One region of the Variovorax sp. VNK109 genome, then DNA from elsewhere that is predicted to be linked to it. Evidence: predicted binding sites of a transcription regulator. Region 1 holds the regulator's gene; each other region holds the start of a gene.
What was found. Region 1 encodes sigma-54, which starts transcription at its own class of promoters, with help from an activator protein. Its sites were predicted from a motif close to TGGCANGNAANCTGCTTT; they were not measured.
Positions count from the first base shown of each region.

Region 1 (4,187 bases):
GTGGGCCACGTCGCTGCCGAAGACCTCGGCCTTGGGTGCATGCACCGCCTCCTGCGCTTCGCTCTTCAGTGCACTCCACACGTGTGGCTGGAAAGGCAGCAGCTTCTCGAACGCGAAGCGGCGCAGCAACCCTGGCGCCATGCCGCAGGCGACCTGCGCGGCCTCGATGGCCACCGTACCGCTGCCGCAGCACGGGTCGTACAGCGGGACGGTTGCGTCCCAGCCGCTGGCGGCGATCATCGCAGCGGCCAGCGTTTCCTTGAGCGGTGCGTCGCCCTTGTCCTCGCGCCAGCCACGCTTGAAGAGCGGCTCGCCGGAGGTGTCGATATAGAGCGTGACTTCGTCCTGCGTGAGGTGCGCATAGACGCGCACGTCGGGCCATTGCGTCTCCACGCTCGGGCGCACGCCGCCGCGATCGCGGAAGCGGTCGGCGATGGCGTCCTTCACGGTGAGCGCGGCAAAGTTCAGGCTCTTGAGCGGGCTGTTCTGCGCGGTGATCTCGACCTTGAAGGTCTGGCGCGGCGTGAACCAGATCTCCCATGCGACGCTGGCAGCGGCGGCATAGATGTCCTTCTCTTCTCGGTAGCCGCCATGCGCCAGCTGGATCAGCACGCGCATGGCCAGGCGGCTGTGCAGGTTGAGCGCGAGCGCGTCGCGCCACGAGCCGGACAGCAGCACGCCACCGCGTCGCTTGCGCACGTCTTCCGGCGCAGCGCCTGTGATGCGCAGCACTTCGTCGGCGAGGAAGTCTTCCACGCCGGCGGCGCAGGGCAGGAACAATCGGAGCTGGTTCACAGGGACTTGCGGAGGTTGGCGGGCGCGATGCGCAGCGCCTCGCGGTATTTGGCGACGGTGCGGCGCGCGCACTCGATGCCCTGTTCCTTGAGCATTTCGGAAATCTGGTTGTCCGACAGCGGCTTCTTCTGGCTCTCGGCACTCACGAACTGCTTGATGAGCGCGCGCACTGCCGTGCTGGATGCATTGCCGCCGGTCTCGGTGCCGAGCGCGGAACCGAAGAAATACTTGAGCTCGAAGGTGCCATAGGGCGTGGCCATGTACTTGGCCGTGGTCACGCGCGAGATGGTGGACTCGTGAAGGCCGAGTTCGTCGGCGATCTCGCGCAGCACCAGCGGGCGCATGGCGAGCTCGCCGTGCACGAAGAAATTCTTCTGGCGCTCCACGATGGCGTTGGACACGCGCAGGATGGTGTCGAAGCGCTGCTGGATGTTCTTGATGAACCAGCGCGCCTCCTGCAGCCGCTGCTGCAGCGCCTGGTGGCCCTCGCCCTTGTGCGACTTCAGCGCGCCGGCATAGATGTCGTGCACACGCAGGCGCGGCATGACGTCGGCGTTGAGCTGCACGCGAAAGCGCATCGATGCGCCCCGGCCCGACTTCACGACGATGACGTCCGGCACGACGATGTTGCGCTCCACGTTCACGAAGCGGCGGCCGGGCTTGGGTTCGAGCCGCCCGATGAGCGTCATCGCGGCCTTCACCACGGCTTCGGACTCGTTGCAGATCTGGCACAGGCGCTTGATGTCGCGCCGCGCCATCAGCTCCAGCGGCTGACCGCAAATGCGCAGCGCGGCAGCGCGCACGGCGGGCTCGGCGTCTTCGTCGGTGAGCGCGCGGATCTGCAGCGACAGGCATTCAGGCAGGTTGCGTGCACCCACGCCGACCGGCTCCATGCTGTGCAGCAGGTGCAGCGCCATGGTGAAGCGCCCGACAAGTTCTTCGGCCTGTTCGAGATCGTCACCGGCCAGGCTCACCGCCAGCGCGTCGATCGAATCCTCCAGATAGCCGTCGTCGTTGAGCGACTCGATGAGGAAGCGCAGCGCCGCACGGTCCACCTCGCTCAGGCGCAACGACCGTGTCTGGGCATGCAGATAGGCCTGCAGCGACTCGTGCTCACGCGCGAGTTCGGTGGCGTCCATCGCGTCGTCGCCATCGAGGTTGTTCTTGCGGGCAGGCGCGTCGCCGCCCCACTCGGTGTCGTCCACCACGATCTCGGTGCTGCCGTCGCCTTCCCAGCTGTCGGCGAGTTCGGCCGCAGGGTCGGCCGGCGCGGCTTCATCGGACACGTGGTCGGACGCCGCATCGCTCCCGTGGTCTGAGCCGTCGTAGTCGGAGCCCGCATCATCCCGCACGCGGGTCGTCTCCAGTTGCGCGGCCGCCATGTCCTCGCCCGGATGGTCTTCGACCTCCATCTCGAGGAACGGGTTCTCGTCGAGCATCTGCTCGACTTCCTGGCTGAGTTCGAGCGTCGACAGCTGGAGCAGGCGGATCGATTGCTGCAGCTGGGGCGTGAGCGCCAGATGCTGCGATACGCGTAGAGAAAGACCCTGCTTCATGACGGAACCCGAAGACGCGGCGAAAGCGCCGTCACATCCGGAAGTGCTCGCCGAGGTACACCCGGCGCACTTCGGCGTTGTCCACGATTTCCGACGGCGTGCCCTGCGCGAGCACATGGCCGTCGCTGATGATGAACGCATGGTCACAGATGCCCAGCGTCTCGCGCACGTTGTGGTCGGTGATCAGCACACCGATGCCGCGCGACTTGAGGAAGCCCACGATGCGCTGGATCTCGATCACCGCGATCGGGTCGATGCCGGCGAACGGCTCGTCCAGAAGGATGAACCGCGGCTGCGTGGCCAGTGCCCGCGCGATTTCCACCCGGCGTCGTTCGCCGCCCGAGAGCGCAAGCGCGGGCGAGTCGCGCAGGTGGTCGACGCGCAGGTCCTGCAGCAGGGTGTCCAGCCGCTTGTTGATCTCGGCGCGGGACAGTGACTTGCCCGCGTCAGGCCCATCCTGGTATTGCTGCAACTCCAGCACGGCGCGCACGTTCTCTTCCACCGTCAGCTTGCGGAAGATCGACGCCTCCTGCGGCAGGTACGACAGGCCCATGCGCGAGCGGCGGTGGATCGGCATGTCGGTGACGGGCTGGCCGTCGATGCTGATGGCGCCCGCGTCGGCACGCACCAGCCCGACGATCATGTAGAAGGACGTGGTCTTGCCCGCGCCGTTGGGCCCGAGGAGCCCGACGACTTCGCCCTTCTGCACCGACAGCGACACATCCTTCACGACCTTGCGGCTGCCGTAAGCCTTCTGGAGATGGCGCGCCTCGAGACGGCCTGCCGCCGGTCCGGCCGGTGCGGCCGATACGGCAATGGCCGAGGGGGTTGCGGGTACTGCGATATCGGGCACGTTCGACGTCACTTCTTTTCGCCGCCCAGCGTGGTGCTGGGGCGCAGCGGCGCAGATCCCGGACCAGCCGGTGTGGCCGGCGCTGTCGCACCCGGATCCGAGGCCGCGCTTCGCGGCGTCAGCATGGCGCGGACGCGGCCGCCCGGCGCAGGCGCAGTTCCCTGCTGGGCAGGCACGCCGTTGATGGTGAACACATCGCCGCCGTTGTCGTAGGTGATGATGTTGCCGGTCATCTCGTCGTTCATGGTCGCACCACGGTAGCGGCGCAGTTCGGCCCGGCGGATGAATTTGACGTTGTCGGCCTTGCTGTTGTATTCGATGACTTCGGACTCGCCTTCGATGTATTCGTCCAGGTTGTCGCGCTTCTGGCGGTAGTAGGCGAGCTTGCCGGGTTCGGCCGTCACCACGCCGTACTGGTAGCCCTCAGGGTCCTGCCGGACCTCGACGCGGGCGCCCCGGATGATGATCGTGCCCTTGGTCAGGACCACGTTGCCGGTGAAGACGCTGGTCTGCTTCAGGTCGTCGTAGCGAAGCGAGTCGGCCTCGATGTTCATCGGCTTGTCGCGGTCGGCCTTCTCGGCGTGGGCAGTGCCCCAAATCAGGGCAAAAGCGGCGATCAGCGAGGGAATGAGGGTGTTTTTCATAAAGGCACGAAACTTGCTGGGGATTGTATCCCCCAAACTTGGACGTGCCCAAAGAAAAGCCCACCGTGAAGGCGGGCTGTTCGTGGGAAACCGTGCGCTCCGCGCGCCGGCTGGCGCAGTCAGCGGCCCTTGCGGACTTCGCCGACGAGGTAGTCGACGACCTGCAGCGCGTTGCCCATGTTTCCTGCCATGGTGCCATCGGTGTAGAACCGGCCGGCCACGCCCATCGACGGGACGCCCTGCACCTTGAAGGCGTTCTGCAGTTGCGTGCCGCGCGCGGCCTTGCTGACCACGGTGAACGAATTGAACAGCTCGAGGAACCTGGCCTTGTCCAGCCCC
Region 1 covers NZ_JBMSDV010000004.1:401,394-405,580, reverse strand. Annotated here, with positions in the region: gene ACO2Q9_RS16255 (THUMP domain-containing class I SAM-dependent RNA methyltransferase) at 1-795, opposite strand, end outside; gene ACO2Q9_RS16250 (RNA polymerase factor sigma-54) at 792-2,351, opposite strand; gene lptB (LPS export ABC transporter ATP-binding protein) at 2,383-3,168, opposite strand; gene lptA (lipopolysaccharide transport periplasmic protein LptA) at 3,213-3,848, opposite strand; gene ACO2Q9_RS16235 (thiol:disulfide interchange protein DsbA/DsbL) at 3,968-4,187, opposite strand, start outside.

Region 2 (4,187 bases), on a different contig from region 1:
GCTCGGCACGTGTCTGTGTGGATCCGTCCAGATCGGCAATCGTGCGCGCTACCTTCAGCGCCCGATGCGTGGCGCGCGCCGACCAGGCCAGCCGCGTGGCAGCCTTGCGGATGAACTGCGTGGCCGCGTCGTCGAGCGTGACGTGCGCGTCGATCTCCATGCCCTGCAGCGCCTGGTTGGCGCACCCCTGGCGCGCCATGGCGACATCGCGGGCACGCGTGCAACGTTCGCGCACGGCGGCAGTCGGCTCGCCGGGGGCGGCCTCCAGCAGTTCATCCGTGGTGAGCGCGGGCACTTCGACGTGCAGGTCGATGCGATCCAGCAGCGGGCCGCTCAGCTTGGCTTGGTAGCGCGCGACTTGATCCGGTGAGCAGCGGCAGCTGCGTCCTCGCGCGCCGAGGTAACCGCAGGGGCACGGGTTCATCGCCGCGATCAGCTGGAAGCGCGCCGGAAACTCCGTCTGCCGCGCCGCGCGCGAGATGCGGATGCGGCCCGTCTCCAGCGGCTCGCGCAACGCCTCGAGCGCTGCACGCGGGAACTCGGGCAGTTCGTCCAGGAACAGCACGCCGTGATGGGCCAGTGATATCTCGCCCGGCCGCGGCGGTGATCCGCCGCCGACCAGCGCCACGGCGCTCGCCGAATGGTGCGGGCTGCAAGTCGCGCGCTGGCCCCATCGATTGAGCGCGAAGCGACCGCCCAGGCTCGCGATGGCGGCGCTTTCCAGCGACTCCTGCACCGACATGACGGGCAGCAGGCCCGCGAAGCGCTGCGCCAGCATCGACTTGCCCGAGCCGGGCGGGCCGGCCATCAGCACGCTGTGGTTGCCCGCCGCGGCGATCTCGAGCGCCCGCCGCGCGGCGGCCTGGCCTTTCACATCCGCGAGGTCGGGGCCTTGCGCCGCCGCGGCAGGTTCGGCCGGCAGCACGCGGACCCATGCACTGGCCGGGATGCCGGCGTCTTCCTGATCAGAGGCCGGGCGGAACCGCGAGACGACGTCCAGCAGGTGCCTGGCGCCATAGACGTGCGAGCCCGGGACCAGCGCCGCCTCCTTCGCGCCGCATTCGGGCAGGACCAGCCGGGTGTCCACGCCCTGCGCCTGCAGCGCGAGGCTCATGGCCAGCGCCCCGCGCACCGGCCGAAGTTCGCCCGACAGCGAGAGCTCGCCGGCGAATTCATGCCCGGCGAGCTGGGCGGCATCCACCTGCCCGCTGGCGGCAAGGATGCCCAGCGCGATCGGCAGGTCGAACCGGCCGGAATCCTTGGGAAGGTCCGCCGGCGCGAGATTCACGGTGATGCGTTTGTTGTTCGGAAATTCGAGACCGGCGTTCTGGAGGGCGGACCGCACGCGCTCGCGCGCCTCCTTCACCTCCACATCGGCCAGCCCCACCAGGGTGAAGCTGGGCAGGCCATTGGCCAGATGCACCTCGACGGTGACAGCACGCGCTTCCAGACCCAGAAGCGCGCGGCTCTGTATACAAGCAAGACTCAAACAGACTCCCTATTCAGGTGCGCGCCCGCAACTAGTGCTGGAAAAAATCCAAGAATGCACTAGAAATGTGCATAAAAGCGGGCTGAACCGGGAGAAGCAACGCGCAAAGCGCCGATAGCGTGCACAACCCTACAAGGCGTGTGCACTTTGGCACGCTCCATGCTTTGTAGCGGCTGTCTTTTAACCACCAATGGAGAGCATTTGATGAAATTCGCGAAGACCCTGGCAGTTGCCGCTGTCGCCGCCCTGCCGATGATTGCAAGCGCACAACTGAGCGCCAACGTCAGCCTCACGAGCAACTACAAGTTCCGCGGTCAAGACCAGGACATCGGCCGTACCAGCGCCTTCAAGCCGGCCCTGCAAGGCGGTTTCGACTATGCCTTCGCCAATGGTTTCTACATTGGCAACTGGAACTCTTCCGTCGACTGGGCAGCCAACAACAGCCTGGAAAGCGACTTCTACGGTGGTTACAAGTTCCCGCTCGGCCCTCTGGCTGCCGACGTCGGTCTGCTGCGCTACCAGTACTCGGGCAATTCCATGGTGAACACCACGGAAGCCTACTTCGGCGTTGGCTACGGCCCCTTCTCGGCCAAGTACTCGCACACTGTCTCTGACGGCTACTTCGGATGGGGCCAGCCCGCTGGAGACGGCAAGGGTACGGGCTACCTGAACCTGGCCATCGCCCAGGAAATCATGCCCAAGCTGACGCTGAAGGCATCGGTTGGGTTCACCAACTTCAAGACGGCTACCGGCGCTGAGGACTACACCGACTACAGCATCGGCGCGAGCTACGATCTGGGCGACGGCTTCTCTCTGTCCGGCGCGCTGGTTGGTGCCAACGAGAAGGCTTTCTACGGTTTCGTCAACAAGAACCGCTTCGTCCTGACGATCACGAAGGCAATGTAATTTCGGCAGGGCCTGCGAGAGCAGGCCCTTTGTGTATTACCTGAAGGAAAAGAACATGAAACTGGTGACAGCGATCATCAAGCCGTTCAAGCTTGACGAAGTGCGCGAAGCCCTCTCCGGCATCGGCGTGCAGGGCATTACCGTGACGGAGGTGAAGGGATTCGGCCGTCAGAAGGGCCATACCGAGCTGTACCGCGGCGCGGAATATGTCGTCGACTTCCTGCCGAAGGTCAAGATCGAAGCCGCCGTGTCCGATGACCTGGTCGAGCGCGTGATCGAAGCCGTCGAAGGCGCAGCCCGCACCGGCAAGATCGGTGACGGCAAGATTTTTGTCTACAACCTCGAGCAGGTTGTCCGTATTCGTACCGGCGAGACCGGCAAGGAAGCGCTGTAAGCGTCCTTTAGAAAGAAGACAGATATGAAAAAACTGCTTGCCTCCCTCCTGTTGGGCATGAGCCTGATTGCCGGCGGTACCGCCGCAATCGCCCAGGCTCCCGCACCTTCCGCACCGGCTGCCGAAGCCCCGGCGGCACCCGCTGCCGCACCGGCCGCCGAAGCCGCACCCGCTGCTGCCCCGGCCGCTGCCGAAGCCGCACCCGCTGCTGCACCCACCCCGAACAAGGGTGACACCGCATGGATGACCGTGGCCACCGTGCTCGTGATCTTCATGACCCTGCCCGGCCTGGCCCTGTTCTACGGCGGCCTGGTCCGCAGCAAGAACATGCTGTCGGTCCTGATGCAGGTTTTCGTCGTCAGCTCGCTGATCTATGTCCTGTGGGCCATCTACGGCTACACGCTGGCATTCGGCGGCGCTGGTACCTTCTATGGCAATTTCAGCAAGCTCTTCCTGAGCGGTGTGACCCCCGATTCCGTCGCGGCCACCTTCAGCAAGGGTGTGGTGATCCCCGAGCTGTCGTTCATCGCCTTCCAGGCCACGTTCGCTGCCATCACCTGCGCGCTGATCATCGGTGCCTTCGCAGAACGCGTGAAGTTCAGCGCCGTGCTGATCTTCTCGGTGATCTGGTTCACGTTCTGCTACCTGCCCATGGCCCACATGGTCTGGTACTGGGACGGCCCGGATGCGATCACCGACGCTGCTTCGCTCGAGACCGTGGTTGGCAACGCCGGCTGGCTGTGGGCCAAGGGCGCGCTCGACTTCGCAGGCGGCACCGTCGTCCACATCAACGCTGGTGTTGCCGGCCTGGTGGGTTCGTATGTCATCGGCAAGCGCCTGGGCTTCGGCAAGGAAGCCTTCACGCCGCACAGCCTGACGCTGACCATGGTCGGTGCCTCCATGCTGTGGGTAGGCTGGTTCGGCTTCAACGCCGGCTCCAACCTCGAAGCCAACGGCCTGACCGCGCTCGCGCTGATCAACACCGTGTTCGCAACCGCCGCCGCCACGCTGTCGTGGATCGCCGGTGAAGCGCTGGCCAAGGGCAAGGCTTCCATGCTGGGTGCCGCTTCCGGCGCCGTTGCCGGTCTGGTGGCCATCACCCCGGCCTGCGGCTTCGTGGGCCCGATGGGCGCGATCATCATCGGCCTGATCGCCGGTTTCGTGTGCCTGTGGGGTGTCAGCGGTCTCAAGAAGATGCTGGGCGCGGACGACTCGCTCGACGTCTTCGGTGTCCACGGCGTGGGCGGTATCGTCGGCGCACTGCTGACCGGCGTGTTCGCTTCCCCGTCCCTGGGTGGTACCGGTGTGTACGACTACGTCGCCAACAAGGTCGGCGAAGGCTACTCCATCGGCAGCCAGGTCTGGATCCAGTTCCAGGGCGTGCTGACCACGGTGGTC
Region 2 covers NZ_JBMSDV010000007.1:89,564-93,750, forward strand. Annotated here, with positions in the region: gene ACO2Q9_RS19770 (YifB family Mg chelatase-like AAA ATPase) at 1-1,489, opposite strand, end outside; gene ACO2Q9_RS19775 (TorF family putative porin) at 1,694-2,395, shown strand; gene glnK (P-II family nitrogen regulator) at 2,451-2,789, shown strand; gene ACO2Q9_RS19785 (ammonium transporter) at 2,814-4,187, shown strand, end outside.
Region 2: a site for sigma-54 is predicted at 1,638-1,655, ahead of ACO2Q9_RS19775 (TorF family putative porin). Genes of this name have one in related genera too.

Region 3 (4,187 bases), on a different contig from region 1:
TGACGATCGGACAGAAGGACAAGTACAACGCCGCGCGGCTGGAGGAGCACCAGCGCGACCACGCGCTCTACATGGCATTCGCGCCGGCCGACAACCCGAAGATCGCGCTCGCACTCATCGTCGAGAACGCGGGCTGGGGCGCGGAAGCAGCGGCACCGATCGCGCGGCGCGTGTTCGACTACTGGCTGCTGGACCAGTACCCGAGCGAAGAAGACATGGCCGCCGTGCGTCGCGGGCAGGGCGGCCCACCCATCGGCAAGCCCCGCAAGGGCGCCGAGGCCGCCTGGCCAGTGGCTGCGGGCACGGCCGCGCCCCAGTGATTACCTGAAGAACGCGTCGTAGCCCGTCTTCAGGATCAGCGCACTCACCACGAACACGAACACACCGCGGACGAAGCCCGCACCGTGCTTCAGCGCCATGCGTGTGCCCAGCACGCTGCCGATGACGTTGGCGATGGCCAACGCCAGTGCGTAGTGCCACCACACGTGTCCCTTCACCGCGAACAGGATGAGCGCGGCGAGGTTGGTGGCCGTGTTGAGGAGCTTGGCCGATGCCGAGGCATTGAGGAAGTCGTAACCGAGCCAGCGCACGAACAGGAACACGAAGAAGCTGCCGGTGCCCGGGCCGAAGAAGCCGTCATAGAAACCGATGAGCAGGCCGATGGTGCCGGCCGCGAGGGTCTCGGTGCGGCCGGCAAAGCGCGGTGCATGCACGCGACCCATGTCCTTGCGGGCGAGGGTGTACGCCAGCACGGCGGCAAGGATGAAGGGCAGCAGCTTGCGCAGGTAGTCCGCAGAGATGACCGTCACGAGCCAGGCGCCGGCGAACGACCCGATGAAGCCTGCCGCCGCGGCGGGCAGCAACGCAGTCCAGCGCATCTCGACGCGGCGGCTGTACTGCCACGCGGCCGTGGCGGTGCCCCAGACCGACGCGCTCTTGTTGATGCCGAACAGCGTCGCCGGGTGCGTGTTGGGAAAGACTGCGAAGAGCGCGGGGACCAGAACGAGGCCGCCGCCGCCGACGATGGAGTCCACAAACCCGGCCAGCAGCGAGGCCAGGGTGACGATGATCAGTTCCATGGGAGAGAAAGTGCTGCGGAGAAAGGCAGCCGGGATTGTCGCGGAAAACAAAAAGGCGCCGGTCACGGCGCCTTTGAAGGGCAACCCGATGGGAGTGCCCGGAATATTTTTGGACGAATTCTTGGAATGTCTCCTCAGTCCCTCGTCCTCACGAGCGTGTCGGCCCGTTTGCGAGTGGAATGACTGTAACGGCTGCACCGAGTCTGTGCATTAGGACTTACCCGTGCGTCGGCGCGGCGTGCGTTTTGTCCGCGATGTGAGAAAAGTCGCGGACTGGCGCGGGGTTGGGCCGCTTTGGCACGACTTGTGCTCCATGCACCAAAGTAGTCATAACAAAGGCGCCAGACATGAATTTCGCGCAAAAAGCCATACGCCGTATGGCGGTCGGGTTGGGAACCGTGGTCTTGGGATTGGGGATGTTGGGAGGAACGGGGCACTCGCATGCGCAGGCACCTTCTGCTCCCGCTGCGCCATCGGCAACCGCCGCGCCTGCCGTGGTCGTCGCTGCAGCGCCCGCGGTGGCCGAAACTGCACCGGCACCGGTCACACGCCCCGGTCTCGTGGATCAGAGTTCCCTCAACGGTGCAGACACCGCCTGGATGCTGGTGTCCACGGCGCTGGTCCTGCTCATGACGCTGCCCGGCATCGCGCTCTTCTACGCCGGCATGGTGCGCAAGAAAAGCGTGCTCAACACCATGGCCTGCGTCGTCGGCATCGCGGCGCTGGTGTCCATCCTCTGGTTTGCGGCGGGTTATTCGTGGGCGTTCACGCCGGGTAGCGGATTCATCGGCGACACCTCGCGCATGTGGTTCGCCGGTATGGACTACATGAAGGAGGCCGGCAAGGTGTCGGTGAGTCATGTGGCGCCGAACATTCCCGAGTCGGTCTACGCGATGTTCCAACTGACCTTTGCGATCATCACGGCCGCCCTGATCGTCGGCGCATTCGTGGAGCGCATGCGCTTCTCGGCCATGTTGTGGTTCATCGGCATGTGGTCGCTGCTGGTTTATGCGCCGATCGCGCACTGGGTCTGGGAGCCGGGCGGCTGGCTCGCCCAGATGGGAGCGCTGGACTTTGCGGGTGGTGCGGTGGTGCACATCAACGCAGGCGTATCGGGGCTGGTGTGTGCTTACATGCTCGGCCCGCGCCTGGGTTACGGGCGCGAACCTTTCGAGCCTTTCAACCTCGGTCTGACGATGGCCGGCGCCGGCATGCTGTGGGTCGGCTGGTTCGGCTTCAATGCGGGCTCTGCCGTGGCGGCCGATGGTCGCGCAGGGCTGGCCATGCTGGTCACGCATCTGGCGGCATCGGCCGGCGCGCTGGCGTGGATGGCGGGTGAATGGACGGTGCGTGGCAGGCCTTCATTGCTGGGTCTGTGTTCGGGCCTGGTGGCCGGACTGGTCGCGGTGACACCTGCCGCAGGGTTCATCACGCCGGGCTCGGCGGTGATCATCGGCGTGGTGGCGGGCCTGGCCTGCTACTGGGGCGCCACGGGTCTCAAACGCCTGCTGCGCGCGGACGATTCGCTCGACGTGTTCGGCGTGCATGGCATCGGTGGCATCGTGGGCTCGCTGCTCACCGGCCTGCTGGCCAGCAAGACAGTGTCGGGCGTGGAGGGCAACTTCCTCACACAGCTCATCAGCGTCGGGGCCGTGGCTGCCTACAGTGCCATCGGCACGGCGGTGTTGCTGGGGTTGACCATCGTGATCGTGGGCCTGCGTGCTGACGAACAGGCCGAGCAGACCGGCCTGGACATCGCACAGCACCGCGAACGCATCGGCCACTGACCAGGCGCGTCCATGTCCGTGATGCCCAACGATCGTGTCGCGGTTGCAGCGCACCTGCACGTGCTGCTGCGCCGTCGCACGGGCCGCGTGACCGATACCGAGTGGATGGCCACCAACAGCGAATATGCGCAGGCCATGATCAAGTTCGCGCGCCAGCGTGCCGTGGAGGACAAGGCGCCCGAGCTCGAGGAGTGGGCCACGCGTCTCGAACGCGCCTGGGCGGCACCCATCGAGCAGGCGCGGGCCACGTTCATGGAGGCAGCGGTTCGCACGGTGAGCATGCGCGTGAACCCGACGGCGGACGCACCGTCCCCGCCTCCGGCGCCGCCCGGATCTCCCGGCGCGCCGCCACCCAAGCCGCCAGGGGGGCCGCCACCGCCGCCACCGGCGGGTGGCTCACGCTACGTCGGCGGTCTGCGCTGAAGCAGGAACTTCGGCAGCGGTTGCCGCTGCAGCACCGTCCTCCGCAATCCAGCCCGCAGCCTTCTCGGCCATCATGAGCGTCGGGCTGTTGGTGTTGCCGCTGGTGATGGTGGGCATCGCGCCCGCATCGACCACGCGCAAGCCGGCGATCAGTCCGCCGCGCCCGTCGCGCACGCGCAGGCGCGAGTCGAGCACGGCCATCCGGTCGCCGTCAGCGCCCATGCGCGTCGTGCCCACCGGGTGGAAGATGGTCGTTGCGATGTCACCGGCCAGTCGCGCGAGGTCTTCATCGCTCTCGTACTGCGGGCCCGGTTTCCATTCTTCAGGCTTGTACTTCGCCAGTGCCGGTTGTGCGGCGATGCGGCGCGTCACGCGCAGCGAATCAGCCGCGACCTTACGGTCCTCCTCGGTGCTCAGGTAATTCGGTGCAATGGCCGGCGCATCTCCGAAGCGCGCACTGCGGATGCGCACCGTGCCGCGGCTCGTCGGGTTCAGGTTGCACACGCTCGCGGTGAATGCGGGGAAGCTGTGCAGCGGCTCGCCGAATGCGTCCAGCGACAGCGGCTGCACGTGGTATTCGAGGTTGGGCCATTCATGGTCGGCCGAAGAGCGTGTGAACGCGCCCAGCTGCGATGGCGCCATGCTCATCGGCCCGGTGCGCTTGAACGCGTATTCGAGGCCGATGCGCGCCTTGCCGAACAACGAGGACGCCAGCACGTTGAGCGTGGGCGCGCCGTTGATCTTGAAGACGGCACGGATCTGCAGGTGGTCCTGCAGGTTCGCACCCACGCCGGGCAGGTCCACCACCGGCGCGATACCGTGTTGCTGCAACAGGTCGGCCGGGCCGATGCCCGAGAGCTGCAGCAACTGCGGCGAGCCGATGCTGCCGCCGGACAGC
Region 3 covers NZ_JBMSDV010000007.1:154,096-158,282, forward strand. Annotated here, with positions in the region: gene mrdA (penicillin-binding protein 2) at 1-320, shown strand, start outside; gene ACO2Q9_RS20105 (sulfite exporter TauE/SafE family protein) at 321-1,079, opposite strand; gene ACO2Q9_RS20110 (ammonium transporter) at 1,496-2,866, shown strand; gene ACO2Q9_RS20115 (hypothetical protein) at 2,879-3,289, shown strand; gene ACO2Q9_RS20120 (GMC family oxidoreductase) at 3,263-4,187, opposite strand, start outside.
Region 3: a site for sigma-54 is predicted at 1,375-1,392, ahead of ACO2Q9_RS20110 (ammonium transporter). Genes of this name have one in related genera too.

Region 4 (4,187 bases), on a different contig from region 1:
CGCCTGGTCGATCAGGCGTTCCTCCCGGTCCTGCCGGGCCTGCTGCTCCAGCGGCAGCAGTTCGACGACGATCTCTCCCGGTTGGTCCGACTGCGCCACCACCACATGCACGAGCAACGGGTCATGGTTGGGCCGGTTCAGGTGGGCGTCATAGCGCAGCGCGGCGAATTCGTTGCTGCCGGCACCGGTCAGTGCACTCTGGAGGATGTGCGGTTCGCTGAAGCATTCGGGGAACTGCGAGCCTTCGATCGTGCGGCGCGAGATGCCGAGCGCGTCTTCCAGCGCAGCGTTGGCGAAAAGCACAACGCCGTCCGGGCGGACCACTGCGATCAGCGTGGCCAGCAGGTCGAACGACTGGTAACGGGCGGAATGGGAGGCGAGCTTGTCCAAGCCGCCTATTTTGACGCGGGAAGGCGCGAAAGTTCGCGCTTGAGGCCGCCGATATCTGCTTCGCTGCGCTGTATGGCGACCTTCATCTCTTCCACCCGCTCCTGGTAGCGGGCGTAGTTGCGCGACTCGATGCCGGTCTTTTCGGGTTCGCCGTTGTTGTAGTCCTTGAGCAGCTGGGAGTGGCGCGTTTCAGCCTTGCGCAACTCGGCCTCGAGGATGTTGCGTGCATCGCTGTCTCGGGCACGCTGGTCGGCACTGTCGACACGCGGGCTGCCCGCAGGCGCCGCGGAAGCAGCCGGCGAGCGCACCGGGGCCGAAGTGTTGGTGACGCCCCCGGCTGGCACGGGCTGGCTCTGCACGACCGTGACGTTGCCGCCTTCCACCAACTTGCAACCACGCGCCGTCGCGTCGTTGACGTTGTTGGTGTACTCGTTGCCGCAACGGTAGATGCGGTCTTGCGCCACGGCACCGCCGCACAGCGCCAGCAGGCCTGCGACAGCAATGGATGATTTCAGTACACGCGTCATGGTCTTTGTCACCCCGCCGTGAATGCGGGGCCTGACAGTATCCCTGAATCGGCACAAAGGTCAAAGCTCCTTGGGACCGGAAACAAAAAAGGACGGCTTGCGCCGTCCTTTTTTCACACTTCCCGCCGAATTTACAGCGAGTAGTACATGTCGAACTCGATCGGATGCGTCGTCATGCGGAAACGCGTAACTTCCTGCATCTTCAGTTCGATGTAGGCATCGATGAACGAATCCGTGAACACGCCACCCTTGGTCAGGAAGCTGCGGCCCTTGTCCAGGTACTCGAGCGCCTGGTCCAGGCTGTGGCAGACGGTCGGCACCTTCGCGTCTTCTTCGGGCGGCAGGTGGTACAGGTCCTTCGTGGCGGCTTCGCCGGGATGGATCTTGTTTTCCACGCCGTCCAGACCGGCCATCAGCAGGGCCGAGAAGGCCAGGTACGGGTTCGCCAGGGGATCCGGGAAGCGCGCTTCGATGCGGCGGCCCTTCGGGTTGGACACGAACGGGATACGGATCGAGGCCGAGCGGTTCTTGGCCGAGTAGGCCAGCTTCACCGGGGCTTCGAAGCCGGGAACCAGGCGCTTGTAGCTGTTGGTGCCGGGGTTCGTGATGGCGTTCAAGGCGCGTGCGTGCTTGATGATGCCGCCGATGTAGTACAGGGCGAAATCAGACAGGCCTGCATAGCCGTCGCCGGCGAACAGGTTCTTGCCGTCCTTCCACACGGACTGGTGCACGTGCATGCCGGAACCGTTGTCGCCAACGATGGGCTTGGGCATGAAGGTGGCCGTCTTGCCATAGGCGTGGCAGACGTTCCAGATGACGTACTTGAGCTTCAGCGTCCAGTCGGCGCGCTCGACGAGCGTGCTGAACTTCGTGCCGATTTCGTTCTGGCCGGCGCCCGCCACTTCGTGGTGGAACACTTCGACCGGGATGCCCAGCGATTCGAGCACCAGCGAAATCTCGGCGCGGATGTCCTGTGCGCTGTCGACCGGGGGAACGGGGAAATAGCCGCCCTTGACGGTGGGACGGTGGCCGGTGTTGCCGCCCTCGAAGGACTTGCCGGTGTTCCAGGAAGCTTCATCGGCGTCGACCTTGACGTACGAGCCGGACATGTCCGAGCCCCACTTCACGTCGTCGAAGATGAAGAATTCGGGTTCCGGACCGAAGTAGGCGGTGTCGCCCAGGCCCGAGGCCTTCAGGTAGGCTTCAGCCTTCTTGGCGATGGAACGCGGATCGCGGTCGTACGGCTTGCCGTCGGCGGGCTCGAGCACGTCGCAGGTCAGGTTGAGCGTGGTTTCCTCGAAGAACGGGTCGATGACGGCGGTGCCCGGATCGGGCATCAGCAGCATGTCGGACGCTTCGATGCCCTTCCAGCCGGCGATGGAAGAACCGTCGAAAGCGTGACCGTCGGTGAACTTGCCTTCGTCGAAATGCGAGACGGGCACCGTGACGTGCTGTTCCTTGCCGCGGGTGTCAGTAAAGCGGAAGTCTACAAACTTGACTTCGTTTTCCTTGACGAGTTTCAGTACGTCAGCGACGGACTTTGCCATCTGGTTCTCCTGGTTGGATGGTTGTTGAAAATGGTTGCCGGGGGGAATGCAGTTATTGTGCCAAACGTGGTGCATGCAGCCAGTACGCCGGGTGGCGTAGCCGGCACCGCAAACCAGCCCCTGAAAATGCCCTGCAGGTCAACACGAGTGCAGCAGTTCGCACCAAATCGGAACATACAAGATTGCACCAACAACGGGCAATTTATTGACGCACCAATTCGGGGCCGAGCTTGACCGGAAACCGCCGGAGACCTTCCAGCAGGGCAATGTAGGCGGATTCCGCGCGCCCTGGTTCGCCTTTCACTCCCAGTTCGATGTGGCGGCCGTATTCAGGATGATCCACGCTGGGCAGGCTGAACACCTTCACTCCTTCGTGGCCGCGCTCGATCTCCTCCATCAACGGGGTGAGCGTCGCCTCCATCGAACCGAAGACGATGACAGACTTTTCCAGCCACGCCGCGCGACGGAACAGCGCGCCATACTGCTGGTCGAGCACCGATTCGATCATCGGCCAGGCCATCACCGGAAATCCGGGCACGAAATGGACATGGCCTACCGAGAAACCGGGAATCTTGTTGTACGGATTGGAGATGATGCGGGCGCCTCTGGGAAACACACCCATGTTCAGGCGATGAACGTTGTCCGCGCGATCCGGCTCATAGGGCACGCCCTGCTCGCGCGCGGTGTCCTGCATGCGCTCGCGGATCAGTGCTTCGGCCTGGGGATGGAGTTCCAGCGGCACCTCCAGCGCGGCGGCGGCGCATTGCCGCGTGTGGTCGTCCGGTGTTGCGCCGATGCCGCCGCAGGAAAAAACGATCTCTCCGCTGGCCCAGGCACGACGCAGTGCGGCGGTGATGCGCTCGGGCGAGTCGCCTACGTATTCGGCATAGTCCAGGTGAAGTCCCCGCGCGCCCAGCAGCTCGATCACCTTGGGCATGTGCTTGTCGGCTCGCTTGCCCGACATGATCTCGTCGCCGACGATGATCAGGCCGAAGCGGGGAACAGGGGGCGTGTCTGCCGCTTCAGCGGCCTGCGGGAGGGGGAGGGTCATCCGGCAATGCTAGCCGTTCTGGCGACGGGGCCGTTGGCGGCTCGATGGGTTCCAGCACCATGGTCGAGGGGGCACCCTGCATGGTCGTCGCATACTCTTCCTGCCGCAGCCGTTGCAGGGCATCGAGACAGTAGTGCGCGAACCAGAGCGACGAGAAGGCGAACACCAGCGTGTAGATCCAGATTGCCACCGGCACAAGGATGACGAAGGCGGCTGCGAACAGCGCGCCCGACGCCCACACGATGCTCGGCGCTGCGCCGAGATATCCTGTGAGCACACCGATACCCAGCAGCCAGCCTCGATGGCGGCGCAGAAGTTCACGACGCTCGTTTGCGCTGGCGTGGTCAGCCAGCGCGTCGAAACTCATCACGCGATAGGTCAGCCAGCCCCAGATGAGTGGTGGCAACACCAGGATCAGTGGCGGGATCAGCCACAGCGGCATGGACACCACGAGCGCAATGATGGCCAGCAGCGTCACACCCAGCGAGCGCAGCATGCTGCCGATGAAAGAGCCGCCGCGCTTGCGCTCGAGCGCTGCAAAACGGCGCTCCGCCACCAGCGAGGTCAGCGCGGGCGTCATGAGTGCGGCGACAACCAGCAGCGATACGAGCACGAGCACCGGCGTCACCGCGAAGATGACGATCAGCGGCGCGACGACGGTCTTGAGGTTAC
Region 4 covers NZ_JBMSDV010000005.1:74,977-79,163, forward strand. Annotated here, with positions in the region: gene glnL (nitrogen regulation protein NR(II)) at 1-390, opposite strand, end outside; gene ACO2Q9_RS16750 (hypothetical protein) at 396-917, opposite strand; gene glnA (type I glutamate--ammonia ligase) at 1,049-2,464, opposite strand; gene ACO2Q9_RS16760 (competence/damage-inducible protein A) at 2,667-3,515, opposite strand; gene ACO2Q9_RS16765 (EI24 domain-containing protein) at 3,487-4,187, opposite strand, start outside.
Region 4: a site for sigma-54 is predicted at 2,510-2,527, ahead of glnA (type I glutamate--ammonia ligase). Genes of this name have one in related genera too.